Regions from separate parts of the Pseudarthrobacter sp. LT1 genome, predicted to be linked through region 1. Evidence: riboswitches for the same ligand, from Rfam matches in the RefSeq annotation. Region 1 holds a riboswitch; each other region holds the start of a gene.
The links. A riboswitch is a leader RNA that binds a small molecule or an ion and turns the genes downstream of it on or off. The one in region 1 is predicted to bind S-adenosylmethionine.

Region 1 (3,886 bases):
CGACGGACTGGTGATCCGCCCCGCACGGCTGCACGCCGGCGTCGTCCACAGCTATGCCGACCACCGCATGGCCACCGCGGGGGCAATCCTGGGACTAGCCGTGGACGGCGTCCAGGTGGAGGACATCGCCACCACAGCCAAGACCATGCCCGACTTCCCGCAGCTCTGGGCAAGCATGCTGGCCCAGGATGCGGCCGGGGCGCCGGGGCCGGAAGGGCGCGGCAGTGGCGCGGAGCACTGATTCCTGGGACGAATCAGACGTCCGGATCCGCCCCAGCAAGAAAGGTTCCCGGCCCCGGACCAAGGACCGGCCCAGCCATGACGATGCCGTGACCGGTCGGATCATCACGGTGGACCGCGGACGGTACACGGCAGTGGTGGGCGAAGACTCGGACAACGAGCGCGTTGTCATCGCAGCGCGCGCCCGCGAACTGCGCCGCTCGCCCGTGGTGGCCGGCGACTTCGTCTCGCTCGTGGGGGACGTGTCCGGGGCCCCGGACACGCTTGCCCGACTGGTAAAGATCCAGGACCGCCATACCCTCCTGCGCCGCAGCGCCGACGACACCGACCCCGTTGAGCGGGCCGTCGTGGCCAACGCCGACCAACTGGTGATTGTGGTGGCGGCCGCCAACCCGGAGCCGCGAACCGGGTTCATCGATCGCGCCCTGGTGGCTGCCTACGACGCCGGAATCGAGCCGATCCTGCTGGTCACCAAGGCCGACGTCAAGGATCCTGCGGAGTTGCTGTCCAACTACACCCATCTGGACTTCCCAGTGATCATCAGCCGGACTGCGGATGCTCGAGCCTCGGGGATCGACGCAAGGTCCGACGACGGCCTCTCGGCAAGGCTGGACAGCGCTGCGGTCGCCGCCCTGCGCGACCACCTCGACGGCAAGGTCACCGTAATGCTGGGGCACTCCGGCGTGGGCAAGTCCACCATGGTGAACGCGCTGACCGGTGCCGAGCGGGCCACAGGTGGAGTAAACGCGGTCACCGGGCGCGGCCGCCACACGTCGTCGTCAGCCCTGGCCCTGCGCCTGGCAGACGCGCCGGCCGGCAGCTGGATCATTGATACCCCCGGCATCCGTTCCTTCGGACTGGCACACGTGGACCCGGACCGGATCCTGCGCTCTTTTCCCGACCTCTCCCCCGGCATCGAAAACTGTGAACGCGGCTGCAAGCACACTGTAAACGCGGTGAACTGCGGCCTGGACGACTGGGTGGCAGGCGGGCACGCAGGTCCCACCGGCCCGGCACGCCTGGCATCGCTCCGGCGGCTGCTCGGCGCTGACCCCCGCATGGAAGCACAGGAAACCAAAGAGCTCGGCAGCGTCAACTGACGCGTTCTCCCGGCAGAAACGTCCGCAGACGGTAGTTTGTAACCATGATCCAACCCGCTTCGAGCTACAACGATGACCTGCGCCTGGCCCATGTCCTGGCCGACTCCGTGGATGACCAGACCATGGGCCGCTTCAAGGCCCTGGACCTCCACGTTGAGACCAAGCCGGACCTGACGCCCGTCACCGACGCCGACAAGGCAGCCGAGGAGGCCATCCGCGGCCAGCTCTCCCGCTCGCGGCCACGCGATGCCGTCCTGGGCGAGGAATTCGGCAGCACCGGGCACGGTTCACGGCGCTGGATCATCGATCCCATTGACGGGACGAAAAACTTTGTCCGGGGCGTCCCGGTCTGGGCCACGCTGATCGCCCTGGTGGACGAAGGCGAGCCCGTGGTGGGCGTGGTCAGCGCCCCGGCCCTCGGCAAGCGCTGGTGGGCGGCAAAGGGCATGGGCGCGTACATGGGCCGGTCCCTGGCAGCTGCTACCCGGCTGCGGGTCTCGAACGTGTCCAGCCTCTCCGACGCCTCCCTCTCCTACTCCAGCCTGACCGGCTGGAAGGAACGCGGAAACCTCGACGAATTCCTTGGGCTGACCGAGGACGTCTGGCGGACCCGGGCCTACGGTGATTTCTGGTCGTACTGCATGGTGGCAGAGGGCTCCGTGGACATCGCCTGCGAACCGGAGCTCAACCTCTACGACATGGCTGCGCTGGTGCCGATCGTCGTTGAGGCGGGCGGCCGGTTCACCTCCCTCGAAGGCGAGGACGGACCGTTCGGCGGGAACGCGCTGGCCACCAACTCGATCCTGCACTCAGAGGTGCTGCACCGCCTCAACCCGTATTTGGACGACCTGCTGTAACTGCCACGATTTGCCCCCTTAAACGAACATTGCGACGCAGGACACCTCCAGACGGGGGTGTCCGGCGTCGTTTATTCGATATTGCGTAATAAAGCCCTTAACAATTGCCGCGGCTTCAATCCTGGCCGCCCCATGTCCTACGCTTTTATGCAGGTCACGAGTGCCAGCGCAAAACCCCGGTTTGCTGGCCGGCAACCCTCCATTCGCGGCGGGGTGCCCCGGGTGACGACCAGGCCGGTCCGGAGTGGATGCGGCAAGCGCGGATTCCCTATGCCGGAGTCCTGTATTCAAGTGAGGTCTCTGTGACAACTGCCACCGTCTCCCCCCAACCCGCCATTGCCGAAGGCCGCATTGCCGGCGATCGCCACGCCGTTGCCGGCCGTCCCCTTGCTGCCGTCACGGGCGCCGAAATCCAGGCACCGCTGATTTCCGGCGGCCACATCCGGTACGCGAACCTTGACTACGGCGCATCCGCTCCGGCGCTCTCCGTGGTCTCCGCCTACCTGAACGAGATCCTGCCCTACTACGCGAGCGTCCACCGGGGGGCCGGCTACGCGTCCCAGATCAGCACGTCCGTTTACGAGAACGCACGCAGCATTGTCCGGGACTTCGTGGGCGGCCGGCCGGACGATTCGGTCATCTTCACCCGCAACACCACCGATTCGCTGAACCTCCTGGCCGGCTGCCTGCCTGCCACCAACGGCCGGCATGACGGCGAAGTCCTCTACCTGGACATCGAACACCATGCCAACCTCCTGCCGTGGCAGGGGGTTCCGCACCGCAGCATCGTTGCCGCCGACACGGTGGCGGGCACCCTGGACGCCGTCCGGACCGAACTGGAGCAGGGCGGAGTCAGCCTGCTGGCGGTCACCGGCGCCTCCAACGTCACCGGCGAGATTCTTCCCATCCGGGCCCTGGCCGCGCTGGCCCACCAGCACGGTGCCCGGATCGTGGTGGACGCGGCCCAGCTCGCTCCGCACCGCCGGGTGGACATCAGCGCGGACGGCGTCGACTACCTCGCCTTTTCCGGCCACAAGCTGTACGCGCCGTTCGGCGCGGGTGTCCTGGTGGGACGTCCCGACTGGCTGGACACCGGCGTCCCGCACCTCGCCGGCGGCGGGGCGGTCAAGGAAGCACGGCTCGACGGCGTCAGCTGGGCCACCGGGCCGGCCCGCCATGAGGGGGGCTCGCCGAACGTCCTCGGCGCCGCCACCCTGGCCCGCGCCACCCAGGTCATCGCCGAACTCGACCAGGACCGGTGGCATGCCCACGAGTCAGCGATCAGGTCTTTCCTGGTGGAGGGCCTGCAGGACATCGACGGCGTCACCGTCCACCAGATCTTCAAGGACACCAACCCGGAAACGGACACCATCGGCGTGGTCAACTTCTCGGTCGAGGGCTACGACGCAGGGCTGGTGGCCGCCTACCTTTCCGCAGAGCACGGGGTGGGCCTGCGCGACGGACGCTTCTGCGCCCACCCCCTGCTGAAGCGCCTGGGCCTGCCGTCCGGTTCCCTCCGGGCAAGTTTCGGCGTGGGTTCGCGGCTGGAGGACGCCGAACGCCTCCTCACCGGCATCCGGACACTGCGCAGCAACGGACTGGGATGGGACTACGTGGTGGACGCGGGCCGCTGGGTGCCCGCCAACGATTTCCGCACCTACCCGCACTGGGCGCCCAACACTCCCGGGA
Region 2 (3,886 bases), 1.3 Mb from region 1:
AATGATGCGGGCGTGCTGCCACGACATCGCGCCCGCGGCCAAGGCGTTCATGACGGGCGGCAGGGAGCAGATCCGCCGTGACTGCTCCACCAATGCCCCTGCTGCGCCGGAGCTGATGGTCAGGACTCCGGAGATCTCCTCGACCACCGACATGTCCGCGTACGTGCGGTCCTGCACGGAGGCGTCCGGCGGGGTCACGGCTTGCTGGAACTCCACTCCCTCAGCGACGTCCCGTGCCTTCACCGCAGCGAGCTGCGCCTCCAGCCGAGCCAAAAGCTCCAGTCGTTCCAGACGGATCTCATACCGCCGCTGCAACACATCCACACCGGCACAAGCACCGGCCCCGGCAGCAAGGAAAGAGTCCTCACTGTTCAGCGAATCGAGGGCGGCAACAGAGGCATCGATTGACGCCAGCACCACCCCGACACCACCGCTGATTCCCATACCGACATCATCCAACGAGGCACTGACATCGTATTTGGCCGCCACGGATTACTTTTTGGGTGGCATGAGCCTCCTGCGGCCGGCTCGGGAACTTCAGGTGCAAGGAACCCATGCAACTGTGGGGCGACCGTGACACACTCCGGCGCGTGACGCCGTCGTACGCCTTCGAAGCTGAACTTTGATACCGCATTTCCCCCGGCCAGAGGGTCCACATACTGCTGGAAACTCAGGCAGGACCAGCCGCCGCTAGATCTGCTTCAGCGCCTGCTCCAGGTCGCGGAGGAGGTCCTCCGGGTCCTCGAGCCCCACCGAGAGCCGGACCACGCCGTCACTCAGGCCGATGGCGGCCCGCCCCTCCGGGCCCATCGCCCGGTGGGTAGTGGTGGCGGGGTGCGTGATCAGGGACTTTGCATCACCGAGGTTGTTGGAGATATCGATGATCCGCAGCCCGTCCAGCAGCGCAAACGCCGCTTCCTTGCCCGTGCGTCCGCCGGAAGGAGCGAGCTCGAAGGTAAGGACCGTGCCACCGGCACTCATCTGCTTTGCCGCCAGCCCGTACTGCGGGTGCGACTTCAGGAGCGGGTACTTCACCCAGCCCACCGCCGGCTGTTCCTCCAGCCATTCTGCCAGCCGAAGGGCGGTCGCCGAGGAGTGGTTGACGCGCAGGCCCATGGTCTCCAGGCCCTTGGTCAGAACCCAGGCGTTGAAAGCGGAAAGCGCGGGGCCGGTGTGCCGCATCAGCTGCTTCACCGGTCCGTCGATGAATTCCTTGGTGCCCAGGATGGCACCACCCATCACCCTGCCCTGCCCGTCGATGTGCTTGGTGCCGGAGTAGACGATCACGTCGGCGCCGAGGTCCCCGCAGCGCTGCAGCAGGGGAGTGGCAAAGACGTTGTCCGCCACCACGGTGGCCCCGGCCGCATGCGCCAGTTCACTGACGGCTGCGATGTCCACGATCTCCTGCATGGGGTTCGACGGGGACTCGAAGAAGACGGCGGTGGTGGGCTTGGACAGGGCTTCGCGCCACTGGTCCAGGTCCGGCCCGTCCACGAAGACCGTTTCCACGCCCCAACGGGGCAGGATCTCATTCAGGATCACAAAGCACGAACCGAACAGTGACCGGGCGGCCACCACCCGGTCACCGGCAGCCAGCAGGGCACCCAGCGCGGTGAACACGGCGGACATGCCCGACGCCGTCGCGAAGCATGCTTCGGCGCCTTCCAGCAGCCTGAGCCGTTCCTGGAAGGTGGCCACGGACGGGTTGCCGTAGCGGGAGTAGACAAAGCGCTCGTCCTCGCCGGTGAAGGCGCGTTCAGCTGCCGCGGCTGATTCGTAGACGAACCCGGAGTTCAGGAAGATGGCCTCGGATGTTTCCTGGAAGTTGGAGCGGTCCAGGCCTCCGCGGACTGCCTGGGTGTCGGGGTTCCAGCCGGGGGCGTCTGGGTTGAAGGCCACTTAGTTCTTTCCGAGGTTGGTGGGGAGGCCGCGGTTCTTCCAGCCATTGACGGTCCGCTCGCCGTAGCGGTCGGGCTCGCCTTCGAAGCCCTCCAGCACGCTGTACGCGGTGAAGCCGGCCTGGGTGGCGGCAGTTGCGGCCGCGATGGACCGCTGGCCGGAACGGCACAGGAACAGCAGTTCCGCGTGGGGATCCTCCGGCGCCTGCTCCTGCAGGTCCTTGACGAAGTCGGGGTTGGGGATACCGCCGGGAAAGGTCCACTGGATGAACAGGGGATCGTTGTCCGTGGCTTTGGTGTCCGGGATGCCGATGTGGGCCCATTCGCCCTCGGTGCGGACGTCCACCAGGATGGCGCCCTGCTCCAGCTTGGCCCAGGCTTCCTGCGGCGTCAGGTCTCCGGCGTAGCTCATGCGTGACCCTCGCCGTCGAACTCGCCCTCAAATTCGGCATCATGCTGGTCCACGGCGGTCGCCACGGCGGCATCAGCTGAGGCGATGGCGGCCGGAAGGACGATTGCCTGCGCAACGATGACGGTGGTGCCGTTGAAGGTTGCCGCCGGGCTGCCGTGCAGGACATAGCCGTCGGCGAGTGCAGCGGAGATCCGCTCACAGAATTCACGGTTGTCCGCGCCGGTAATCAGGCGGTAGGACAGTTTTTCGTCAGGGGCGGGTGCGTCGGACACGACGGATCTCCTTCTTTCACGCTTGCAGCTCGAATCGGTCGATATGCCGAGTATTCACCTGAGGCACCCCGCCGCGAAAGGGAGGGTTGCCGACCGGCAAGTCAGGGCTTTGCACCGGTACTCATTACTCCCCAAAAACGTAACACCTGCCGCGCCCCGCCGCATCGCCGCCGTCGTCATGTTCCGTAATTGAGCCGTCCGCGACACGGCACGGGTAATGCCCGCGGGCCGATAAAGTTCTTACCGGGGGGCGCCGCCCCGTATCCAGAGCAATGAGTACCGGGGGGTCCTTGTCAGCATGCGGGCACACGTATCGCACCACCACGCCGCCATCCGGCGGAACCGTCCGCGTTCCATCGCAGCCTTTTTCGCCGCGGCCATCATCGCCCTCCTGGCCCTGGTGGTCCCGGCCGGACCGGCGCACGCCGCGCCTGCTGCACCGGACAAGGGCAAGCCCTGGCTGGGGGCGGTCCTCGAGTGGGGTGAGGATACGGCTGCGGGCTTCAGTGACCGGCTGGGCGCCAGCCCTGCCGTCTTCGGCCATGACATCACCATTCCCTACCGCGAATCGGAGCGGAACGACATGGACGGCTTCCTGCAGCAGACTGCTGCCAAAGGCGCCCACGCCCTGCTCACGGTGAAGCCGTCGGTGCCCCTGGACCAGCTCGGCACGGCCGAGGCGGAAGCGTTCGCAGCACAAGTGCGCGACCTGGCGTCGGGGTTCAAAGGCCAACTGCTGGTCCGGTTCGCCCCCGATATGAATACCGGCTGGGTGGCATGGGGCCAGCAGCCGGCCACGTACCGGCAGGCCTTCCAGGCCGTGGCGGCAGCCTTCAAGAAGTACGACGGCGGCCGGGCCGCCATGGTGTGGGCGCCCTACCTGGGCAAGGACTACCCCTTTGAACGGAACCGGAATGCCCCGGAGCCGGGAAGCGAGGGGTTCTCCCTCCTGGATACGAATGGGGACGGGGCCTGGAACGGAAGCGACAGCGCCTATGCTCCCTATTACCCCGGCGATGACGCCGTGGACTGGGTGGGCCTGACCGCCTATCACGACGACACTTCCGGCGGGGCCGCCGTCAACACCACGCCGCGTCCCGGTGAACTCCAGGAGATGCTGACGGCATCCGGCAGCGAAAACTTCTACGGCACCTACGCCGAGGGACGCAAAAAGCCATTCCTCCTCCAGACCTCGGCCTTCTACAGCCCTGCGTCCGGTGGGGCACCCGAGGCGGACATCAAGACGGGCTGGTGGGACCAGGTGGTGGCCACTGCCACGTCACCCGCTTTCGCCGGGACGGCCG
Region 3 (3,886 bases), 1.4 Mb from region 1:
CGGCTTGCCGGCCGGCACATGCTGCGTCCTCGTGTTTGGGGCTACTGGTTGGCGCCCTTGGCGGCCCGGAAGCCTGCCTCCAGGTCGGCGAGGATGTCGTCGATGTGCTCCAGGCCGACGGAAAGCCGGACCAGGCCCGGGTGAACGCCGGCTACAACCTGCTGCTCCGGCGAAAGCTGGCTGTGCGTGGTCGACGCCGGGTGGATGACCAGGGAGCGGACGTCGCCGATGTTGGCCACGTGGGAATGCAGCTCCAGGGCGTCGACGAAGCGCTTGCCCGCCTCTGCCCCGCCGGCCAGGTTGAAGGCCACGACGGCGCCCGTCCCCTTGGGTCCGTACTTGCGGCCACGCTCGTACCAGGGGCTGGAGGGAAGCCCCGCGTAGGCGACGGATTCGACGTCGTCCCTTGCCTCCAGCCAGCGCGCCACTTCCGTGGCGTTCGCAACGTGGCGCTCCACCCGCAGGCTCAACGTCTCCAGGCCCTGGGAAATCAGGAACGCGTTGAAGGGCGAGACGGCCGAGCCCAGGTCGCGCAGCAACTGCACCCGGGCTTTGAGGATGTAGGAGAGGTTGGCGCCGAGCGCGCCGCCTTCACCGAGGTCGCGTGCGTAGACCAGGCCGTTGTACGTCGGGTCCGGGGTGTTGAAGCCGGGGAACCGTTCCGGATCCTTGCCGAAATCGAACTTGCCGGAATCGACGATGACACCGGCGATGGCGGAGCCGTGGCCGCCAAGGTATTTGGTGGCCGAGTGGATCACAATGTCTGCTCCCCACTCCAGCGGGCGGATCAGGTAGGGGGTTGAAAGGGTGTTGTCCACGATCAGGGGCACGCCCGCCTGGTGGGCCACCTGGGAGATGCCCTCGATGTCCAGGACGTCCTGGCGCGGGTTGGAGACCACTTCACCGAAGAAGAGCTTGGTGTTGGGCTGGACGGCATCGCGCCACTGGTCCAGGTTGTCCGGATCGGCTACGAAGGTCACCGAGATGCCGAACTTCTTCAGCGTGTGGGCGAACAGGTTGTAGGTTCCGCCGTAAAGGCTGGGGCTGGCCACGATGTGGTCGCCTGCCTCGGCGATGTTCAGGACAGCGAAGGTTTCCGCGGCCTGCCCGGAGCTCAGCAGCAGCGCGGCCAGGCCTCCTTCGAGGCTGGCAATCCGTTGCTCGACGGCGTCCTGGGTTGGGTTGCCAATGCGGGTGTAGATGGGCGCAAGTTCAGCCAGGGCAAAACGGTTGGCAGCGCTTTCAGCGCTGGGGAACACGAATGACGTGGTCTGGTAGATGGGCAGGGCGCGGGCACCCGTGGCGCTGTCCGCCGTTTGGCCTGCATGGATCTGGCGGGTTTCGAAGGACCATCCGTTGGACATCCAAATCTCCTTTGACATGGGCCCGGCATGCTCACCGGCAGTACGGGCCGCGCTTGCTCCCGGCTGTTGCCGGAGAGCCAGGTCCTCACCCGGGGCACCCCACCGCGGATGGAGGGTTGCCGGCCAGCGAGCCGGGGCTTGTCGCTGGCACTCATGACCTGGGCCCAGTCTAGGAACCGGACAGCCGCTGTGGACAGCATTGTGACGAACATGGTCTTCCGGCGCCCCTGTTGGCTCCGGTACCCGGGGCGCCAGGCACGACAAATGCTAGTAAGGGCACCCTTAGCTGAGAGCCGGATCACAAAGTGCCAAGATGTTCGCATGCGCATGGATCACGTCTCTTACGCCTGTGAACACGATGGCCTCGCGGCCACTACCGAACGTATTGCAACTGCCCTCGGCGTTGAGGCAGTGAAGGGTGGCGTACACCCCCGCTTCGGAACCCGAAATATGATCATTCCGCTCGCCGGGCACAAGTACCTCGAAGTTGTCGAGGTACTGGACCACCCGGCATCGGACAAGGCACCCTTCGGGCAGGCAGTGCGTGCCCGTTCCGCTGCCGGTGGCGGGTGGATGGGCTGGTGCGTCGAAGTGGACGACCTCGCCCCCTTCGAGGAACGCCTGGGCCGCGCCGCCGTGAACGGCAACCGCAAATTCCCGGACGGCCGCGAGCTGGTCTGGAAGCAGATTGGCATCCTGGGCCTCATCGCCGATCCCCAGGTCCCGTACATGCTCAAGTGGGAGGGCGATCCATCGCTCCACCCGTCCAATGCGTACGAGAGCAACCTCAAGATGAGCTGCCTGACCATCGCCGGTTCCGCCTCGCGCGTCACCGAGTGGCTGGGTGAGCCGGTGGAGAAGCCGCTCGAGGACGTTGCGGTCGAATGGGTCGCCCCGCACGGGACGCCGGGCATCCTCTCGGTCACCTTTGAGACCGCCAACGGGGCCGTCACTATCTGACGCTCCTCCCTCCCTCCTTTCCGGCCCTGTCCGGGAGGTTCCTGGGTTGCGCCCAGGCAAGCTTCGGCCGCCATTGGGTGGTGACAACGGCGTCACCACCCAATGGCGGCCGAATTCGTTCTAAGTGGCTGCCGGGTCGGGAGTCCCGGGCGGCGTCAACTAAAACGGCCAACACTTCGAATGTCAGTGCCTGCTCGGATGATGTTGCTATGGGAATCAGCGGTGGTGTTGCGGTGGCGTTGGAGGGTATTCATGCCTCTGTTGCTGCCCTCGATGCGCTGGATTTCGAGGATACTTCCCTGGCTGCCGGCGCCGGCATTGGTTCCGGTGTTGACGTGCTGCAGCGGCGGTACGAGCTCCGGCTGGAACGCCTGGAGCTTACGGCGCGGCTGGAGGCGCAGCTCGCTGCGGTGAAGGCATGGGACGCCGCTGAGGCCGTTGAGTTCCAGCAGGCGATGACGCCGCCGGACGCCTCGATCCAGGACCGCATGTACGCTGACATGTCGGTGGTGGAGGAGATCGCGGGAGTCCTGACCATCAGTTCTGCGGCCGCGGGCGCGTTGGTGGAGCAGTCACGGCGGATCTGTTCCACGCCACTGGTGTTCCAAGCCCTGGCCGCGGGCGCGATGTCCTGGCAGCACGCCCGCATCATTGCCGACGAAAGCGAAGGCCTCACCTCCGAGGGCGTGGCGTCTCTGGTGGCGCACTTCTTCGACCCGGCTGCGCCGAACCCCGCCCGCGGCGCGGCCCCCGGAGACCTCGTACCCTCCCGGTTCCGGGCCAAGGTCCGTAGCTGGCGGGAACGCCACCACCCCGACTCCATCGAGAAGCGCCATGCAAAGGGCGTGGCTGACCGGCGGATGGAATACACCCCCGACCGGGATGGCATGGCCTGGATCTCCCTCTACCTCCCAGGGGACACCGCGTGCGCCATCTGGAACCGGACCACCGCCACCGCCCGCGGATTCCAAGGCCCGGACGAACCCCGCACCCTCACCCAACTCCGCCCCGACATCGCCGCCAGCCTCCTCCTCGGCGCCGGGCACACCACACAAACCGGGAAACCCACAGAGATCGGGAAGGTCCCTACCCCGCGGGCCGACGTCCTGGTCACCGTGCCCGTACTCTCCCTCCTCGGCCAGACCGATGAACCCGCAGTGTTGGATGGTTTCGGGCCGATCCCGGCGTCCATGGCCCGCAATCTCGTCGCGGACGGGGCGGACTCCGTCTACCGGGTCCTGGTCGACCCAAGGGACGGGGCAGCACTGGAAATCGGCCGCAAAAACTACCGGCTCACCGAGGCCATCAAACGCTGGATCAGGCTGCGCGACACCATATGCACCTTCCCCGGCTGCACCAACCGCACCCCCGACAACGACACCGACCACCTCACCGCCTGGGAACACGGCGGCACCACCAACGTCAGCAACCTGGCACAGCTCTGCCCCAAGCACCACCGGCTCAAACACAACAGCCAATGGACACCCGACCCCGCAACCGAAAACAATGCGCCCGGCTGGACCTCACCCACCGGACGCCACTACAACGCCGACCACCAGGAT
Region 4 (3,886 bases), 2.3 Mb from region 1:
ACTGCCCGGGCCGGCCACCAGGTGGCGGGCCCATGCAGCGCCGTTCATGAGAATGCCCCGAACATACCGGCCTTCGCACAGCCGCAGCACGGCGCAGCGAAGCAAGAGTTCCGGGGCTCTTACCACCCAAGTTTAGCCGATAGGGCACTTTGTCCACTGTTTGTGGCCCGCCGCGGCCCTTTCTGCCAAAAGGCCGCGGCGGGCGGTGCCGTCTATTCGTCCTCAGCCTCCCCGGCGGGCCGGGACGTCTGTTCGGCGAGCGTGTTCCAGAAGGAGGTGTCGGCGTCGGCAATGGACCCGTCCGCGATGGCCGCGGCCGTGGAGGTCAGCGTGGTGACGGTCTGCTTGATCAGGTAGCCGTTGCTGCGCTGCCCAAGTGCATAGCCGTCCAGGTAGTGGTCCGACATGCCGCGCATCTCGAAGAGCAGGGTGGCGATGCCGTACTCCACGGAGATGCCGTTGCGGCTGATGGTTTCGGCACTGCCGCCCTGGTACTTGCCCAGGTGTCCCCAGCCGGTGGAGTCGACGTTGTTGAAGACCACCGCGCCGAGCTGCTTGGATTTTTCGACGACGGCGGGGTCGGCGTTGGGGGTGGTGGGGTACAGGATGGAGCCGGATACCAGCTTGCCGTCACGCTCCGCCCGGGTGCCCTGGTGGTGCAGGTCGATCATGTAGTCGATCCGGTATTTGCGCATGACGTTGTTGTGCAGCGCCTGGGTCTCCGGCTGGATCTTGGCCACATGGTCGCGGTTCAGGTCCACGCCCTCGGCGTTGTAGCGGGTGAGGTGGCGGTCCCCCTTGGCAAGGTAATTGTCCAGGGAGAAGTTCACGTCGCCCATGGCGCCGTCCGCATTGAGCATAGGCACCACCAGGATGTTCACACCTTTGAGGATGTCCGCGGATTTGCCGGTCCCCAGGTGCTTGATGAACTCCATGGCGCCCTCGGTGGTGAGCTGCTCGTTGCCATGCTGCTGGGTCAGGTACAGGATGGTGGGCTTGGCCGGGTCCGAAATGTACTTGACCAGGTGGATGTCGCGCCCCTTGACCGTCTGCCCGATGACCTCCAGCTCCATTGCCGGCTGGCGGGCGTCCTGGTCCTTCAGGAACGAAACCATCTGTTCGTACGTGGCGAGCTTGGACGTGGTGATCTGGCCGTTGCCGTCGTAGTTGGGGCCTTCGCCTACCGCGTGCGCCAGCGGGGCGGGTCCTGCGACGACGGCCAGCGCCAGGGCGCCGGAGACGGCAAGGGTCCCGAAATTTGCCAGGGATTTCTTCACAGTGCGTTACCTCTTTCGAGTGCATCGGGGTGCGCCGGCCAGCTCCATCGCGGGCGGCGGTATGTGACCTCAGCCAACCAAGCTTAACGAAACCTGTCAATAACCTGAACAAAAGCTGTAAGCATGCTGTTTTCGGCAGGGAAGCCTCAGACGCGACCGCCGCGACATAAAGCGGAGCAGACTTGCCCCGGGGCAGGCATCTGGATTTATGTGAGAGTGAACCATCCGGAGCGGCCGAGAGACCTGGCTCGATGACGCCGCAGCAACCACGGCCCCGCAGGCTTCCTGCCGGCCGAAGGTGCTACTGCCAGGACCGATGGAAAGGAAGATTCCAGCATGTCCCTGAACACCGACCACATCCGCGTCACCCACGCAGGATCCTTGCCCCGCACCCCGGAACTCATCGCGGCCAATGCCGCCAAGGAAACCGACGGCGTCACCCCTGAGTTCCTGGAACTCCTGGAGGCCTCCGTGGTGGAGGTGGTCCAGCGCCAGAAGGACCTCGGCATCGACATCCCCAACGACGGCGAATACGGGCACACGATGTCCAGTTCCGTGGACTACGGTGCCTGGTGGAACTACTCCTTCGCACGGCTGGGCGGCCTGGAGCCGACGAATGTGGACCGCTGGGCCGATGCGCAGGTGCACCGCTCTTCCCCCGGCAACATCGTCCTGACTTCCTTCCCGGACCGGCGGGACCGGCAGGCGTTCAACGAGGCCTACAACGATCCCTCTTCGGGCATCCTGTCCCACCGCAAGAGCGTCACGCAGCCCAAGATCGCCGGACCCCTGACCTACACGGGCCAGGACCTGGTGGCGTCGGACATCAGGAACCTGAAGACCGGCCTCGCCGCCGCCGGGTTGTCGGACGGCTTCGTAGCGTCCCTCTCCCCCGGCTCCTGCGCCCGCGTGGCCAACGAGTACTACACGTCGGATGAGGAACTCGTCTACGCGTGCGCGGATGCCATGCGGGAGGAATACAAGGCGATCATCGATGCCGGCCTCACCGTGCAGCTCGATGATCCGTCCCTGGCCGAGAGCTGGGACCAGATCAATCCCGAGCCATCCCTGGAGGACTACCTGAAGTTCATCCAGCTGCGCGTCGAGGCCACCAACTGGGCCCTCCGCGACCTGCCCCAGGAACAGATCCGGCTGCACGTCTGCTGGGGTTCCTGGCACGGCCCGCACACCACGGACATCCCGTTCGCCGACATCGTCGGCTCGGTGCTGCAGGTCAACGCCGGCGCATACTCCTTCGAAGCGGCCAACGTCCGGCACGAACACGAATGGCGGGTATGGGAGGACACCAAGCTCCCCGAGGGCAAGGTGATCATCCCGGGCGTCGTCTCGCACGCCACCAACGTGGTGGAACACCCGGACCTGGTGGCAGACCGCATTGTCCGCTTTGCCGACGTCGTGGGCCGCGAGAATGTCATCGCCTCCACCGACTGCGGCCTGGGCGGCCGGGTCCACCCGCAGATCGCCTTCGCCAAGCTGGAGGCCCTCGGCGAGGGCGCCCGCCGGGCCACCAGCCGCCTCTGGTAGCTGCGGGAGGCGAAGCAAAAACCCGCCGGTTCCGTGCCCTGGCTGAATCAGGTGCACGGGACCGGCGTTTCGTTTCCCGGGGCTTGCTAAACTGGGTAAGGCCGACCAGGAATCGGCCCACCCCAATCAACCGCCGCTGATGTGTCGCGCCCCCGCGTGCCCATTTCCGTGGCGGCAGCAACGCCAATCCCCGCAGGAGAACCAGCACTTCATGACAGCCCTGGCACCCGAAACATTCCACGAACAGCTCATGAGCCGCCGCTACGACCCCAGCGTTGCTGCCGTTAACGAGCTGTGTGATTCCCTTCGGGAGACCAAGCCCGGAACCGTGGTCCCCTACGTGGATCCCATGCACGACGTGGAGGAATGCCGCATCATCAGCCTGTTCTCCAACATTGGCGAGGCGGACCCGTCCGGGTTCATCACGGCCGGGGACCAGGATGCCGCGACCCGCATGCTTGGCCTGCAGTGGAAGCTGGGCCTGCGCCCCGAGTTCGTGATGCCGTGGAACGTCCACCCGTGGCACGTCCCCGGTGAGGCCAACGGCAAGTTCACTCCCGACCAGATCCAGGCAGGCCTGAAGCCGCTGCTGAAGTTCCTGGCACTGGTGCCCCGCGCCTCGGTCATCGTGGCGCACGGCACCGAGGCCAACCGCCTGGCCAACCTGCTGCTGAAGACCGAAGTGCCCCTGCTGTGGCGCCGCGGCCTGAAGACCTACAAGGTCCGGTCACTGAGCGGCCGCGCCTTCGCCGGTTCCCCGGCGCGCCAGGAGGAGTACCTCGAGGACATGCGCGCGGCCTACGCCGACGCCATGGCACGCACCGGAATCGCCAAGCCTTAAACGACCGACGGCGGGTGGTCACCTTTCCAGGAAAGGTAACCACCCGCCGTCGTCGTATCCAGGGGCCTCCGCCGCCGAGGGTTCCCTGGCTCAGCGAAGCGAAGCCAGGGAGGCGGTAGGGACTTACTTGCCCTCGATGGCTGCCTTCGCCGTGGGGTCCGAGTCGTTGAGGAACTTTTCGATCCGCTCCGGCTCGTCAGCCTCGCCGATGGCAGACGAAGCC

Region 2: another riboswitch for S-adenosylmethionine. It lies ahead of VIK36_RS19975 (DUF1737 domain-containing protein); the one in region 1 lies ahead of VIK36_RS13825 (aminotransferase class V-fold PLP-dependent enzyme).
Region 3: another riboswitch for S-adenosylmethionine. It lies ahead of VIK36_RS07220 (bifunctional o-acetylhomoserine/o-acetylserine sulfhydrylase); the one in region 1 lies ahead of VIK36_RS13825 (aminotransferase class V-fold PLP-dependent enzyme).
Region 4: another riboswitch for S-adenosylmethionine. It lies ahead of VIK36_RS02950 (cobalamin-independent methionine synthase II family protein); the one in region 1 lies ahead of VIK36_RS13825 (aminotransferase class V-fold PLP-dependent enzyme).

Annotation. Positions count from the first base shown of each region.
Region 1 is NZ_CP141830.1:2,940,108-2,943,993, forward strand. It holds gene aroA (3-phosphoshikimate 1-carboxyvinyltransferase) at 1-241, shown strand, start outside; gene VIK36_RS13815 (ribosome small subunit-dependent GTPase A) at 225-1,340, shown strand; gene hisN (histidinol-phosphatase) at 1,385-2,197, shown strand; SAM riboswitch class IV at 2,350-2,463, shown strand; gene VIK36_RS13825 (aminotransferase class V-fold PLP-dependent enzyme) at 2,500-3,886, shown strand, end outside.
Region 2 is NZ_CP141830.1:4,243,340-4,247,225, reverse strand. It holds partial or broken gene VIK36_RS19990 (DUF222 domain-containing protein) at 1-444, opposite strand, end outside; gene VIK36_RS19985 (O-succinylhomoserine sulfhydrylase) at 691-1,899, opposite strand; gene VIK36_RS19980 (rhodanese-like domain-containing protein) at 1,900-2,310, opposite strand; gene VIK36_RS19975 (DUF1737 domain-containing protein) at 2,307-2,582, opposite strand; SAM riboswitch class IV at 2,596-2,711, opposite strand; gene opgC (OpgC domain-containing protein) at 2,881-3,886, shown strand, end outside.
Region 3 is NZ_CP141830.1:1,538,807-1,542,692, reverse strand. It holds gene VIK36_RS07220 (bifunctional o-acetylhomoserine/o-acetylserine sulfhydrylase) at 42-1,364, opposite strand; SAM riboswitch class IV at 1,409-1,523, opposite strand; gene VIK36_RS07215 (VOC family protein) at 1,518-2,324, shown strand; gene VIK36_RS07210 (HNH endonuclease signature motif containing protein) at 2,534-3,886, shown strand, end outside.
Region 4 is NZ_CP141830.1:600,924-604,809, reverse strand. It holds gene VIK36_RS02955 (M14 family zinc carboxypeptidase) at 213-1,277, opposite strand; SAM riboswitch class I at 1,496-1,600, shown strand; gene VIK36_RS02950 (cobalamin-independent methionine synthase II family protein) at 1,614-2,822, shown strand; gene VIK36_RS02945 (uracil-DNA glycosylase) at 3,034-3,663, shown strand; gene VIK36_RS02940 (DUF3151 domain-containing protein) at 3,787-3,886, opposite strand, start outside.